Regions from separate parts of the Megalodesulfovibrio paquesii genome, predicted to be linked through region 1. Evidence: riboswitches for the same ligand, from Rfam matches in the RefSeq annotation. Region 1 holds a riboswitch; each other region holds the start of a gene.
What was found. A riboswitch is a leader RNA that binds a small molecule or an ion and turns the genes downstream of it on or off. The one in region 1 is predicted to bind cobalamin.
Positions count from the first base shown of each region.

Region 2: linked by a shared signal. The riboswitch ahead of ACYQ00_RS11065 (sirohydrochlorin cobaltochelatase) and the one ahead of ACYQ00_RS20525 (ribonucleoside triphosphate reductase) in region 1 are both predicted to bind cobalamin.
Region 3: linked by a shared signal. The riboswitch ahead of metE (5-methyltetrahydropteroyltriglutamate--homocysteine S-methyltransferase) and the one ahead of ACYQ00_RS20525 (ribonucleoside triphosphate reductase) in region 1 are both predicted to bind cobalamin.

Region 1 is NZ_BAAIGQ010000009.1:6,574-11,585, reverse strand. Features, by position in the region: gene ACYQ00_RS20535 (hypothetical protein) at 1-1,661, shown strand, start outside; gene ACYQ00_RS20530 (hypothetical protein) at 1,688-2,221, opposite strand; cobalamin riboswitch at 2,403-2,612, shown strand; gene ACYQ00_RS20525 (ribonucleoside triphosphate reductase) at 2,750-4,942, shown strand; gene ACYQ00_RS20520 (anaerobic ribonucleoside-triphosphate reductase activating protein) at 4,939-5,012, shown strand, end outside.
Region 2 is NZ_BAAIGQ010000005.1:986,892-991,903, forward strand. Features, by position in the region: gene ACYQ00_RS11050 (ABC transporter ATP-binding protein) at 1-756, shown strand, start outside; gene ACYQ00_RS11055 (phosphodiesterase) at 753-1,598, shown strand; gene ACYQ00_RS11060 (hypothetical protein) at 1,585-1,767, opposite strand; gene ACYQ00_RS11065 (sirohydrochlorin cobaltochelatase) at 1,858-2,901, opposite strand; cobalamin riboswitch at 3,017-3,216, opposite strand; gene ACYQ00_RS11070 (heavy metal translocating P-type ATPase) at 3,455-5,012, opposite strand, start outside.
Region 3 is NZ_BAAIGQ010000005.1:844,952-849,963, forward strand. Features, by position in the region: gene ACYQ00_RS10410 (PAS domain-containing sensor histidine kinase) at 1-1,357, opposite strand, end outside; gene ACYQ00_RS10415 (metal-dependent hydrolase) at 1,621-2,076, opposite strand; cobalamin riboswitch at 2,318-2,439, shown strand; gene metE (5-methyltetrahydropteroyltriglutamate--homocysteine S-methyltransferase) at 2,628-4,904, shown strand; gene ACYQ00_RS10425 (SufB/SufD family protein) at 4,984-5,012, opposite strand, start outside.

The DNA.
Region 1 (5,012 bases):
CCTGGCTCTCCCAGCGGGCCATGGAAGGATGGATTTTCGAGAATCCACGCAGCGGTTATCCCTTTGGATCCGCCTTCTTCGACTACCCCGGCTCGGACAGCGGCAATCTGCTGATCATCAAGGCCCTGGGCTGGTGCACCGGCACCTGGTACGGCGCCATGAACCTGTATTACCTGCTGAGCTACCCGGCGGTCTTTCTGGCGGCCTATCTGGTGGCCCGCCTGCTGGGCTTGCGGCAGGCCCTGAGTCTGGCCCTGGCCGTGCTTTATGCCATGGCGACCTACCATGCCCAGCGGCTGGGGCATATTTTTCTGACCTGGTATTTTGTGGCGCCGATCTTCTTTTATGCCGCCGTGGTAGCCAGCGCTGCCGGGGACGAGGGCCGGCGCTGGCGGTGGCGGGCCGGCCCGGGCTGGCCCCTGCTGGCGGTGCTGGTCGCCGCGGCCTCGTTCGGCGTGTATTACGCCTTTTTCGGGGTCATCCTGCTGGCCGTGGGGGGCATTGCGGGCTGGGTTCAGACCGGCCGCGCCGCACCCCTGGTCCGGGCCGGCCTGTACTGCGCCGCCGTGGCCGGCGGGGTGTTTCTCAATGTCGCGCCCTCAATCTGGTATCACCTGCTCCACGGCCCCAACCCGGAAGTGGCGGCCCGGCATGCGGCGGAATCCGAGTATCTGGGCTTCAAGATGATGCAGCTGCTGCTGCCGCGCGAGAATCACCGGCTGTTTTTTTTCAACTATTACAATAAAGCATACAACATAACCCGGCCGCTGATCAACGAGAACACCTCTGCCACCCTGGGCCTTGTGGGTGCGGCAGGGTTCCTGTTGTCCCTCTGGCATCTGCTTGTCATCGCTGCAGGCGGCGCACTGGAACGCCGGCTGCGGCTCATGAGCGTGTTTGGTCTGGTCCTGTTCCTGTTCGGGACAGTCGGCGGCCTGGGGGCGATGTTCTCGGCCTTTGTCTCACCCATGTTGCGCAGCTGGAACCGCATCAGTATTTTCATGGCCTTTGGGGCGTTGTTCACGCTGCTGCTGGTGCTGCAGCTGGCCTGCGAACGCTGGCTTTCCCCGCTGCGGGCCCGGCTGGTCATGGCCTTGCTGGCGGTGCTGCTGCTTCGCGTCGGGCTGTGGGATCAGACCCTTCCCTCCTTTGCAGGCCAGATCAATGCGACCGCCCAGGCTTTTCGGCAGGAGCAGGCCTTTATCCAATCCATTGAAGCCCAGCTGCCGCCGGGCAGCGCGGTGTATCAGCTGCCGTACATGCCATTTCCGGAGCAGCCTTCCTTGGAACGGCTGGAAACCTATGACCTAGCGGCGGGATATCTGCACTCGAGCACCCTGCGCTGGAGCTACGCCGGCATCCGGGGCCGCGAAGGCGACCTCTTTTACCGCGCCCTGGCCCGGGAGCCTCTGCCGCGTCAGCTGGAGGTGCTGCAGCGTCTGGGGTTTGCCGGGGTGTATGTGGACCGCCGGGGCTACGCGGACAACGCCACCGCTCTGGTGACCTCTCTGGAGGATCTGACGGGAGCGCCGCCCGCAGTGGTCCGCGCCGATGGCGAGGTGGTCTTCTTCCGCCTGCCCAACGCCACGCAGCCGCTGCCGGACGGCTTGCCTGCTGCCGAGATTTTTGCCAGGGCCGGCGTTGCCCCGCCGCCTCAATAGCCGCAAGATCGCGCCCGGACATCACCCTAGAAATGAAAGCCCTCCAGCGCCCGCTGTAGCAGGGGATCCACCTCGGCCTTGCGGGCGGCGTCGTACACAAGGCGAATGGAATAGAAGACGTCCTGCCGCAACCAGGTCTTTTGGTAGAGAATCCGGCCGTTCAGATACCCGGACACCACGAACCAATCCTTTTTGGTGGTGTGATAGGTCACCTGCAGGCCGTCCTCCTGCCGGGCCTGGGCATAGGCCTGGGGCAGGGTCTCGTCCAGGGCGTTGTGCGCGGCCCAGACCAGCAGTTCGATGCCCCCATCCGGTGCAAGAAAGCGGCGGCCGTCGCCGTTGTCCGCCTCGGGCCGGGCAGTGAGCGCCCCGGCCGGAAGGCACAGCTCGTAGCCAAAGCGGCTGTTGCGGTAGCAGTCCTGTCCGGCCGCCGCGGCCGCCGGCCCGCCCGTGGCAAGCAAAAAAATAAACGCAACAAGTCCAATGTGTTTGGTGAAAAATTCCATCAGGATTGTCCGCATGCCCCGGCCATGGTGTGGAAGCTTCATGTGTGGCTGCATGTGTTGCTCCTCCCGTTTATCCAAGGCTGGCGCGGGGATCGCGCGGAGGCTCGCTGCCGGATCATCCTATCACAAGGAGGGAGCCAGTCAAATTTCAGTTGGTCAAGCGTGACATCTGTTGGGATCCGTTGACAGAAGTCAAATTTTGTTGAGCTGAGTTGACTTGAGCGCATCTCCGGACGTATATCAGGGCTGTGCTGGCGCCTGTCCTTCTGGGACGGCGGCAAGAGGGAACCCGGTGTAAATCCGGGGCTGCCCCGCAGCGGTGAGCGAAAACAACCCCCGCCATAGGCACTGGGCTTTGGGCCTGGGAAGCGGCGGACAGTAGGCCCCCGGCCCTGCGGCCGGCTTGTTCGCAAGTCCGAAAACCTGCCAGCGCCGTCTGCAACGCCCGTTTGCGGACGCACCCACTGGGAGCCTCGAGGGAAGGCGGCCCGGCCATCCGGCGCGTTGGTTTGCGTCCGGAGGCCCTCCTTTCCTCGGTTCCATGACGATGCCGCGCAGTGCGGCGGCATCGCGGAGTATGCCATGCGGGAACCGATGCCTTGCGCCGAACTGAGTTCCGACGGCTCCCTGGAGCCGCTGTTTCCATCCGTCACCCCTCCTGCCTCGCCCCGTGTGGCTGCGGCTGTGCCTGCGCGCATTCGCAAGCGCGATGGCGCCGTGGTGGGCTTTGATGCGGACAAGATCTTTTTTGCCATCCGCCGGGCCGGCGCGGCCACGGGCGAGTTTGACGATACCGAGGCCCGGCTGCTGACCGCCCAGGCCGTCAAGGTCCTTTCCCACCGTTTTGCCGGGCAGATTCCGGATATCGAACGCATTCAGGATGTGGTGGAACAGGTCCTTATTTCGGCCAATCATTTCCAGACCATGCGCGCCTATTCCGTCTACCGGGACCAGCGCGCACGCCTGCGGCAGGACCGGAAAACCGTGGTGGACGTGGCCGCCTCGGTCAATGAATACCTGGACCGGCAGGACTGGCGCGTGGCCGCCAATGCCAATCAGGGCTATTCCCTTGGCGGGCTGATCCTCAATGTTTCCGGCAAGGTGGTGGCCAATTACTGGCTGAGCCACGTGTACCCGCCTGAAGTGGGCATGGCCCACCGCGAAGGCGATCTGCATATCCACGACCTGGACATGCTGGCCGGCTACTGCGCCGGCTGGTCCCTGCGCACCCTGCTGCAGGAAGGCCTGAACGGCGTGCCGGACAAGGTGGAGGCCAACCCGCCCCGGCACCTTTCCAGTGCTGTTGGGCAAATCGTCAACTTTCTCGGGACCTTGCAAAACGAATGGGCCGGCGCGCAGGCCTTTTCCTCCTTTGATACCTACATGGCGCCCTTCATCCGCAAGGACGCCCTGGAGTATGACCAGGTTCGCCAGTGTATCCAGGAGCTTATCTATAACTTGAACGTCCCCTCGCGCTGGGGCACGCAGACGCCCTTCACCAACCTGACCTTCGACTGGACCTGCCCCGAGGATCTGGCCGGCCAGCGTCCCGTGATTGGCGGGGAGGAAATGTCTTTTACCTACGGCGAGTTGCAGTACGAGATGGACATGATCAACCGGGCGTACATCGAGGTCATGACCGCCGGGGACGCCAAGGGCCGCGTGTTCACCTTCCCCATCCCCACGTACAACATCACCAAGGATTTCCCCTGGGAATCGCCCAACGTGGATATTTTGTTTGAAATGACAGCCAAATACGGCCTGCCGTATTTCCAGAACTTCGTGAATTCCGATCTGGAACCGAACATGGTCCGTTCCATGTGCTGCCGGCTGCAGCTGGACCTGCGCGAGCTGCTCAAGCGCGGCAACGGGCTCTTTGGCAGCGCCGAGCAGACCGGGTCCGTGGGCGTGGTGACCATCAACTGCGCCCGGCTGGGCTACATGCACCGTGGGGACGAAGCCGCCCTGCTCGCCCGCCTGGATGCCCTGCTGGACATTGCCAAGACCAGCCTGGAGATCAAACGCAAGGAGATCAGCCGGCGCATGGACGCCGGGCTGTTCCCATACACCAAGCGCTACCTCGGCTCCCTGCGCAACCACTTCTCCACCATCGGCGTCAACGGCCTCAATGAGATGGTCCGCAACTTCACCAATGATGCCGAGGACATCACCACCCCAGCCGGCTATGCCCTGGCCGTGCGGCTGCTGGATCATGTCCGGGAGCGCATGACCGAATTCCAGGAAGAAACCGGCCATCTGTACAACCTGGAAGCCACCCCGGCCGAAGGCACCACCTATCGTTTTGCCAAGGAAGACCGCAAACGCTTCCCCGGCATCCTCCAGGCGGGCACTTCGGAAAAGCCCTATTATACCAACTCCTCCCAGCTGCCCGTGGGCTTTACGGACGATCCCTTCGAGGCTCTGGCCCGGCAGGAGACCCTGCAGCGCAAGTACACTGGCGGCACGGTGCTGCACCTGTACCTGGGCGAGCGCGTCTCCAGCGTGGAGGCTTGCAAGGCCCTGGTGCGGCGGGCGCTCTCCCGCTTTGCCCTGCCGTACATTACCGTCACGCCTACCTTTTCCATTTGCGACGTGCACGGCTACCTGACCGGCGAGCACGCCAGCTGCCCGCGCTGCGCCGCCGAAGGCCGGGAACAGGCCTGCGAGATCTGGACCCGGGTCATGGGCTATTACCGTCCCAAATCGGCCTTCAACATCGGCAAACAGGGCGAGTATGACGAGCGCGTCTGTTTTGCCGAGCCCGCGGCGCTGTGATCGAACCTGCGACACCAGGACAGGAGCGCCAGCCCTTCAATGAAGCGGCCAGCCTGAACATCGGCGGACT
Region 2 (5,012 bases), on a different contig from region 1:
CGTCGCACCTCCCCGGAAAAGCTGGCCCGGCGGGTAGGGGAGCTGGTGGAACTGATGCATCTGAACGGGCTGGAAGGGCGACGGCCGGCAGAGCTTTCCGGCGGGCAGAAGCAGCGTGTGGCCCTGGCGCGGGCCCTGGCCATCCAGCCAAGGGTGCTGCTGCTTGACGAACCCCTGACGGCCCTGGACGCCAAGCTCAAGGAATCGCTCCGCGACGAACTGGCCGTGCTGCTGCGGCGGCTGGGCATCACCACCTTGCACGTGACCCACGATCAGCAGGAGGCCATGGTCATTGCCGATCGGCTGGCCGTGATGCACCAGGGCCGCATTGTGCAGACCGGCAGTGCGGAGGCGCTGTACGAACAACCGGCCCACCCGTTCGTGGCCCAGTTTCTGGGCCGGGTGAACCGCCTGGAACGCAGCGCCGAGGATCTGGCGCAGGGGGTGATCCGTCTGGGTGGGGTACGGGTTGCCTGTCCGCCCCAGCTGGCCGGTCAGCAGGCCGTGCTACTGCGGCCCGAGGACGTGGCCGTGGGGGACGTGGCCGTGGGGGAACGGCATCCGGATCTGCCCGACGAACCCCTGGCCACGGTGGTCCAGCGCGCCTATCTGGGCGAACGCATCCAGCTGCGGCTTTCCACCCAGGAAGGGCATGAGATGCTCTGTTATGCGAACAAGCCCTGTCCCTTTCATCCGGGAGCCACGGTGACTGTGCGCTTCCCGCAACACCGCCTCTTGCCGGCAACCGAGTCATGAACGAACTCTTTCTCATCGCCCACATTTCCGATCTGCACATCAAGCTGCCGGGCCGCCTGGCATACGGGCGCGTGGACATTGCCGCCGGCCTCGTCCAATGCCTGGAGACACTGGCCCGCCTGCCCCAGCAACCCGATGCCGTGCTGCTTACCGGCGACCTGACGGATTTCGGCCGGCCCGAGGAGTATGACCACTTGCTGGAACTGCTTACGGCCACGCCCCTGCCCATGTACCCCGTGCCGGGAAATCATGACCAGCGCGCGGCCCTGGCTGCGGCATTTGCACGCCACGGCCGCCCCCTGCCGGTATCCCCAGAATCGGAATTCCTGCAGTACAGCTGCGACATCGGCCCCCTGCGCCTGCTGGCCCTGGATACCCTCATCCCTGGCGCGGCAGCGGGTGGCCTCTGCCCGGCCCGGCTGGCCTGGCTGGCCAGGGAACTGGCCAGAACCCCGCGCCGGCCCACGGTGCTGGCCATGCACCACCCGCCCATGCACACCTTTATCGGCCACATGGACGACATCGGCTTCGTGGAAGGGCTCGACGGGCTGCGCACATTGCTCATCGCCCACCCGCAGGTGGAGCTGGTGGCCTGCGGGCATCTGCACCGGTTGATTGCCGGACAGTGCGGCGGGCGCAGGGTACTGACGGCGCCGGCGCCCGCACATCAGGTGGCCCTGGATCTCCGCCCCGATGCGCCCTCGCAGTTCATGCTGGAACCCCCGGGTTTTCTGCTTCACGCCTGGTCATGCAGGAATGGCCTGGTGAGCCACCAGGTCTTCAGCGGTCAGCATGAGGGGCCGTATCCTTTTTTTGACGAACACGGCCTCATTGACGACTGAATCGGGCCTGGCTCGGGCCTGGCGCGTCGAGCAGGAGGGTCCGGGGGCGCATGGAAAGCGCGGCGGCCAGGGAAATGTCCAGGTCATTCAGTGCAGGATTCTGACTGCCAGGATACTTACTGTACCGTGCCTGTTCCAGGGCCAGCAGGATCGGGCAGGGCAGGGTCATGGGATGCTCCATGTCGGCAATGCGCGGTCCCTGCTGTTGCAAGGCCCGCAGGCCGCGCCGCCGATGAGCACGGGCGCGGCCAGGGCGCCATCAGAAATGTGCATGATGCTCTCCATGATGATGGCCACAACTCGCGGCCGGATGCTCCTGCTGCAGCGAGGTGAAGGCATGACGGAGATGTTCCATCCATAGCGCCCGGAATGGCGCGTGCTCCAGCGTTCCGGTGGGTCGGGTCAGGACCTCGATGCCCGCGGCCTGGAGCATCGTTTTCCAGGACCGGGAAGACTGGCCCAGGATGTCCACCTGCACGTGATGTCCCGGCACGCTCATGAACGGCACCAGCCAGCAGCGGGCCGCGCCGGCCGCCTGCAGCCGGTCAAGAACAGCCGCGATGCCCAGTCGCTCCCCAGGCCGGCCCATCAGCGCGCCAAGAAAGGCAAGCGGGTCGTCCTGGCGGATGCAGGCCTCAAAATCCAGATAACGCTGCTGCCCGTGATGGTAGGTGCCATGGCCCACGAGCACCACGGCCTCTTCCTGCCGGCGCTCGGGAGGAATGTATCCTGCCAGGGCCTGCCGGGCGCGGGCGAGGTCTTCCTCGCTGGTCAGGAGGGGGCTTCCGATGACAACCTGCTGAAATCCCTTGCGTGGATGCTGGTAGGCCAGGGCCTGGTCACGGGTCCAATGGTATTCCACTCCAGGCACGGTGTGCAGGGATTGCACCACCAGATGGGTCACCCCGTCATCGTGCAGCCGGGAGAGGGCCACGGCCACGGAATCCTGCGATTGGCCTCGCGCGGCCAGCTTTCGCCGCACCTTGTGGGCCGTGTACGCCCAGGCCACAGGAACGCCGGGGAACTGCTCCCTGACCTCGGCCTCCATGGCTGCGTAGCCCTGGCCCGCATCGGCAAGGGCTACCCCGAAGGCGGCCAGGAGAATGCCCGGCCGGGCAGGCCGGGGCCGGCCAGGGGCGTGGTGGTGCTCATGATCATGCGCGTGATCATGAGTCTCATGATGCACACCATCCTCATCCGCATGTGCATGATCGTGCCGGCAAAGCCGGTCCTGCCCGCTTCCGTTCCCGTGATCATGGTGATGGCAGCAGTGCAGAAAAGGGTCGAGAACAGGGCTGGGCATGAAAAATACTCCTCACTCGATTCCGGATTGGACAACACCAGTATCCGCCGGATTTCGAGGAGGAGCGACACACGCAGGCAAGCGCCGACATCCCCGTGCCGGCAAAGACCCGTTGCCTGGGGTGACACGTCTGGCAGGTATTCTGGCTCCCCCGGACTCCGCCCCGCCTTCCCATCCGTGTCGGACAGTGGCGCGCATGGGGCATTGTGCTTCCCTGCGTTGCAGGGCCGGGGCTACAGCGGCGGGTCCGCTCCGGATTCACACCGGATTCCCTCTTGTGCTCCTTGGCGGAACACCAGACGCGCTGTTCGTATCGCGCAGGATGCCACGTCGTCAAGATGCATGCCACACAGCAGGCAGGGGCGCTGCATCCACCCGACAATGGCGCAGCCGGTGGCGGTTGCTCCATGCCATCGAACAGCTGCCGAAAAGCTGCCGGTCAATGGTGGTAAAGGTATCACAGCGCGGCCATTGCCTGTTCCCCGGGCTGTTGCAGCGCCGGTGACTTGGTGGCCCCCCTTCGCCAGACTGGGACTCGTTGAGGTGACCAGCGTCAACGCGTGGCGAGTGCGCGCGGTGTGTCGTCAGAGGAAGTGCAGCGTCCCGACATGTGGGATCCGCCGGCCCGGGCCATGGCGTAGCCCATCAGGGAGAAGGTGTTGGCATTGTGCAGTACGGTCGCAGCCAGAGGCGAAAGCACGCCGGCGGCGGCCAGGGCCAGCAGGCTGGTGTTGACGGCCACGCCTTGCCACAGGCAATGCTGCAGGATTCGATGCTGCCGCAACGCGATGTACCGGCCCGCGCAGAGGGCGCGCAGATCCTCTTGCAGGATGATCGCCTGGGCCGAGGCCTGAGCCAGATCCCCGCCATGCGGCATGCAGATGCCCAGGTCCGCGCTGGCCAGGGCTGGCGCGTCGTTCACGCCATCCCCGACTACGGCCACGCAGTGGCCTTTCCTTTTCAACTGCCCGACGATGCGGGCCTTGTCTTCTGGTTTGAGCTCCCAGTGAATGGCGTCCAGTTCCGGCAGCTGATCCAGGAGCTGTGCGGCGGTCCGGCGATGGTCACCGGTAAGGACCACCAGTTTTTGGACGCCGAGCTGTCGCAGTCCCTGCAATGCGGTCCTGGCCTCGGGCCGCACCTGTTCCTGCAGGCCGAGAACGCCTTGAATGACGGTGCCCTGGACCACATACAGGGCCATCTTGCCCTGGGCTCGCAACGCAGCGGCCAGCTGCTCCGCATGCGCGTTGCCCGACCAGATTGTTTCCGGAAACTGATCCAGAAACCGCCGGCTGCCGATCAGGGCGCGGACGCCATCCACCACGCCGCAGACGCCATGGGAAACATGGTATTCAACCTCGCCGATCGGATCGAGGAGCAGGCCTGCCCGGTGGGCTTCGGCCAGAACCCCGCGGGCCACGGGATGCCCGTAATGTTGCTCCAGGCGCGCAGCCAGAGTCAGGACAGCCTCGGGCGACCAGTTCTGCAGGGGGAGGATGTCCGTGACGCGCAGCTCCCGCGTGGTCAGCGTGCCGGTTTTGTCAAAGACTACCGCATCCACCCGGGCCAGGGCATCCAGCGCCCGGCCGCCCTTGAGCAGCAGCCCGGCCTTGGCTGCAGCGCACAGGCTGCTGCGCACGGCCAGACGCGAAGGGAATTTGACGGAGCAGACGAAGTCGATTGAGGCCACTGAAGCCGTGCAGGCCATATCCCTGGTAAAGGCAAACGCTCCCGCGCCGAGGGCCACTGTGGCCGGGGCGAGGCGGTCGGCCGCGATTTCGCCTTTGATCTCGGGCAAGGCTTTGGTTTGGAGGGTGTTTTCCAAAAACCGATTGATCCGGGCCATGGCAGTGTGTTGGCCAACCTTTTCCGCCCGGATGCGAAGACGGCCATGCTCCACCACTGCGCCGGAGATGGCCCGGTCGCCGGGCCCCAGGTCCACAGGCATGGACTCCCCGGTGATCATGCTGTGATTGACCAGCGCCGCGCCGGTGAGCACCTCGCCATCCACCGCTACGAGCTCGCCCGGTCCGCACACCACCACTTCGCCCACCGCCACCGCCTCGCAGGGGCATTCCACTTCCACACCATCGCGCTCCACCCACACCGTG
Region 3 (5,012 bases), on a different contig from region 1:
TGATGGTGGCCACATCTTTATCCAGCTGCGAGGCTGCAGTGAGCGCCACGCCCAGCGGGGTATTGATCTCGTGGGCCACACCGGCCACCATGGAGCCGAGCGAGGCCATTTTTTCTTGTTCCTGCAGCGTGTTGTGTGCACGTCGCAATTCTTCTTCGGCCTCAATCAATTCAGTGTCGTCCAGAAATACCCCATTGATGACCACGCGCTTCAGGCCGTCAACCTCCTGTTCGCTGACCCGGGCCTTGATGCGCAACCAGCCGTTGCGGCCGTGAAGGTCGATGAACCGGCCCAGGTATTCCCAGCGCGGCGGGCGTTGCAAGGCGTGCTCAAGGGATTGCAGAAACGCCGCGGACGGCTGCATCAGATCGGCAATGCGGTCCAGGGTGGCCAGGTCTGGATTCATGCGGAAGAGCTTGGCAAACCGCGGGCTGATAAAGGTGAATCCAAACCGTTGGGAAAGGGCGGAGGTGTCCGGCTCCAGTTCTTCCAGCCGAAAGAGCACCCCCGGGACACTGGCAGCCATATCCATCAGTTGCCCGCGGCTGGCCTCCAGGGCCTGCGCCGCGGCGACGAGGTCGGAAATATCCCGCCATTCCACAAGGATGAATTCCACATGGTCCTGCTCGAAGACCAGCGGCTTCACGCTCACATCCACTGGGTAGAGGTGGCCGGCGCTGTCCGCGTTGAGACTTTGATATCGCGACGGACGCCCGGCCAGGGCATCGGCGACAGCCTGGCGGGTGGAGGCGGTCCCGTGCGGGGCTTCGGGGCGCCACCAGCGTTGTTCCCAAAACGCACAGCCAAGCACCTGCTCAAGGGAGGCATCAATTCGCAGCAAGGCCGCCTGATTCACCTTGAGCACCTTGCCCATAGGGTCTAGCAAGGCGACGTACTGATTGGCATTTTCGAAAAGCGCTACCAGCATTTCCTCGTTGTGCTTGCAGCGGTCCTGCCAAAACCGGGCCCGCGTTGCAGAGCGGATGAGAAACGCCAGAAAGGCCAGCAGCAGCACATCGGCCAGCACCATTCCGGTGATCACGGTTCGTGCGGCGCTCTGCCAGCGCGACATGGCTTCGGAATAGGGCTGCTCCAGGATCAGGCGCCCCCCCTCAGGGGTGGGCAGCGTGGCTCGCAACACGGAGGAGGAAAAATCCGGGGAGCCTTGAAGCAGGCGTAGTGGGTCCTGCCCCGGACGCTCCAGAATCAGGAGGCTTTGCGGTGGCAACAATTCCTTCAGGAGGGCGTCCGGTGGCGGAAACGCCAGGGCGCCTTCGCCCTGCACGGCGACAAGCCTTGCCTCCAGTCGTTCCAGAGCAGCGCGTTCTGCGGCAACGCGGTGCTGGCGATAATGCATGGCAAAATAGCCATTGAGCACCAAAAGAAAAATCCCTGCAAAAATACATATTTGCAGAGTGTGTCTTGAGAAAAGTGGCTGCGACGCAGCAGATGACAAGGAGGTGCCGGCCATGAGGCTCAACAGGATGTATAAGGATGTGCCAAAAAGGACGTGCGGAAGTGGGTAGCTCCTTACCATGGGTGCCTGAACAGGTCCAGCGGCAAATTATCACAATAATGTCAAGGGAATAGCAATCCTAAAAAAGAGGAGAAAGCGGGTGTTCAGGCAACAGCATCCAGGACCAGATGGCTGAGATAGCCCAACACGGCGGCAAGGTAGCCCGGGAGAACGGCCTGCCAGGGAAGTTGATAGAACCACAGGGGCAAGGCGCAGACCAGGGCCGGGATAAGAAGCGCCGCCCACCACCGGTGCGTAAAGCCCCGGTGGCGCGAAATGGCGGGCAGCATGGCAATAAATCCTAATATTGCCGACCACTTGTATCGCTCTTGGGCCATGAGTACCATGTCCACCACGGCCAGGAGGGCGTAAAAAAGGTGCTGGCCCTTGGAGTTGGTGTCCACATCCGGGAAGATGGAAGCGCCCAACCCGATGAGCATCAGCATGGTGGCGGTAAAGGGATCGAAGGTGGCCAGGTTGTGATGGTGTGCCGCTGCCAGTCCACCTCCAATCACAACACCACCGAAGGCGAGGTGCAGCTTGTATCCGGGCATACTCATCTCTGGGCTCAGGTGCGTCCAGCCATTTCCTTGCTGCTCACGCGTGGAAAGTCAAGATTTCAGTGGTTGATCGATGTTTCACGTGAAATAACATCCTTGAATTATTGTCTATTATTTTTGACGAGAGTGGGGAAGGGTGGCTGTTGGTTGCGCCGGGTTGATGTGTGTTGATCACAGTGGGGCACAGCCCCTTTTGACTTCTCCGCCCCCCTGCGCTAGACAGCCCGCAAGAACAGGAAACGGAAGACGGTGTAAATCCGTCGCGGACGCGCCGCTGTAACCGGCAATCTCCCCGCCTGGGCCACTGTTTCTGCGGAAATGGGAAGGGTCAGGCATTGCGCAAGGGGCCGGAAGCCAGAAGACGCCCTGTTCTGGAGCAAGACTGCCTCGCGTGCCAGGCAGGAGTGGCAACCAGTCTGCATACGCGCGTTTGCCAGGAGCCCGGCGCTCCCGAACGCGTTTGCGCCGTTGTGTTGTTCCCGCCCCTGTGTTCCCCCCGCGTTGCATCTCCGCTCCTTTGTTCAACACGCGAACGGCAAGGAGTTTTGGCAATGGAAACGCATGTGCTTGGATTTCCCAGAATCGGCTCGGCCCGCGAGCTCAAGGTTGCCCTGGAAAAACGTTGGCGCGGTGAGAGCAGCGCAGAACAGCTGGATGCCACCGCGCGCGAGCTCAAAATCCGGCATTGGGCCCTCCAGCGCGAGGCCGGGCTCTCCCTGGTGGCTGTCGGAGATTTCTCCCTGTACGACCACGTGCTGGACACGGCGGTCGCACTGGGGCTTGTGCCGCCCCGCTTTGTGGCCCAGGACGGCGAATCGGCTCAGGACCGCTACTTCCGCATGGCCAGGGGCGACGCCGCCCGCAACCTCCCGGCCATGGCCATGAAAAAGTGGTTTGATACCAACTACCACTTTATGGTTCCCGAGCTCTCGCCCGGCCTGCAGCCCACCCCGGGGGGCCTGCCCGCCATTGAGGATGCCGCCCTGGCCCAGTCCCTGGGATTTCGACCCAAAACCGTGCTGCTTGGGCCCATCACCTTTCTGAGCCTGTGCCGCGAGGATCATGGTGCGGACCGCTGGGCGCTCATGCCCGCGCTGCTGGAGGCCTACGCCGAACTTGTGCGGCAGGCGGCCGTGCGCAGCAAGTGGATCCAGCTGGATGAGCCGATTCTGTGCACCGAGATGTCCCCGGACGCCCGGGCCTTTTTTGCCCAGTCCTGCAAGGCCATCCGCCGTGCTGCGGGCGATTGTCCCGTGATGCTGGCTGCCTACTATGGCCCACTTGGGCGAAATCTGGAGCTGGCTCTGGACTCTGGCTTTGCAGCCGTGCATGTGGACGCCGTGCGCGGCCGGCAGGAGCTGGAGGCCGTGGTCAGCCGTCTGCCTGGCGGCATGCGGCTCTCCCTCGGACTGGTGGACGGGCGCAATATCTGGAAAACTGATCTGAATGCGGCCCGCCAGCGGGCTGAGGAACTGGCCCGCCGCCTGGGAGTGGAGCGGCTGCTGCTCGGCTCCAGCTGCAGCCTGTTGCACAGCCCGGTGGATCTGGAGTCGGAAACGCTCCTGCCTGCACGCGAGCGACGCTGGATGGCCTTTGCCGCGCAAAAGTGCCGCGAGGTGGCCGCGCTTGGGGAGGCCGTGGCGGGCAATGCGGACGAGGCTTTTTTTGCGGAGAATGCCGCCTGCCTGGCCGAGCGCAGGGCTGCTCCGGAACTGTGCGACCCGGCCGTTCGCGAACGGATCGCTGCGGTGGAGCCGGCAATGACCCGCAGGCAAAGCCCGTTCCCGGTGCGCAAAGGGCTGCAGCAGGCGGCACTGCAGCTGCCGCTCTTGCCCACCACCACCATCGGCTCCTTTCCGCAAACGGCCGAGATCCGAACCGCCCGTCTGGCCCACCGCCGCGGCGAGATGAGCAACGATGCCTATGCACAGTTCCTGGAACAGACCATTGCCGACACCGTCGCCCGGCAGGAGGCGCTGGGTCTGGACGTGCTGGTGCATGGCGAATCCGAACGCAATGACATGGTGGAATACTTCGGCCAGATGCTCCAGGGCTTTCGCTTCAGCGGTAACGGCTGGGTGCAGAGCTACGGCAGCCGCTGCGTCAAGCCGCCCATCATTCTGGGGGATGTTTCCCGCCCCGGCCCCATGACCCTGCGCTGGATCGGCCATGCCCAGTCCCTGACCAGGAAGCCGGTCAAGGGCATGCTCACCGGTCCGGTGACCATCCTGAACTGGAGCTTCGTGCGCGATGACCTGCCACGCTCGGAGGTCTGCAGGCAGATCGCCCTGGCCATCCGCGATGAAGTGCAGGATCTGGAAGCCGCGGGTGTACAGATCATCCAGATCGATGAAGCCGCGTTCCGCGAGGGGTTGCCTCTGGCTCCCGAGGCCCAGGAGACCTATCTGGAGTGGGCCGTGGAGGCCTTCCGTCTGGCCTCCTCCGGCGTGCAGGATGGCACCCAGATCCACACCCATATGTGCTACAGCGAGTTCGGCCCCATCCTGCGCTGGATTGCGGCCATGGATGCGGATGTGGTCAGCATCGAGTCCAGCCGCAGTGGCATGACCCTGCTGCAGGCCTTCAACGACTTTGATTACCCCAACGACATCGGCCCTGGCATCTACGATATTCACAGCCCCCGCGTGCCCGAGGTGGAGGAGATGGTGCAGCTGCTGCGCAAGGCGCTGGAAGTCATCGACGCCGAACGGCTCTGGGTCAATCCGGATTGCGGCCTGAAAACCCGCGCCTGGCCGGAAACCATGCGCAGCCTGGCCAACCTCGTCGCCGCGGCCAAGGCCGTCCGGGCCGAGGTGCAGGGCAGATAGGACGAGACCAGAAAACGAGAGGGAGCCCCTTTTGAAAAGAGGCTCCCTCTCACACGGGTCGTTCTCAAAGGAACATGCTCTAGAACATGTTCTTTTCGCTGTCGGCCA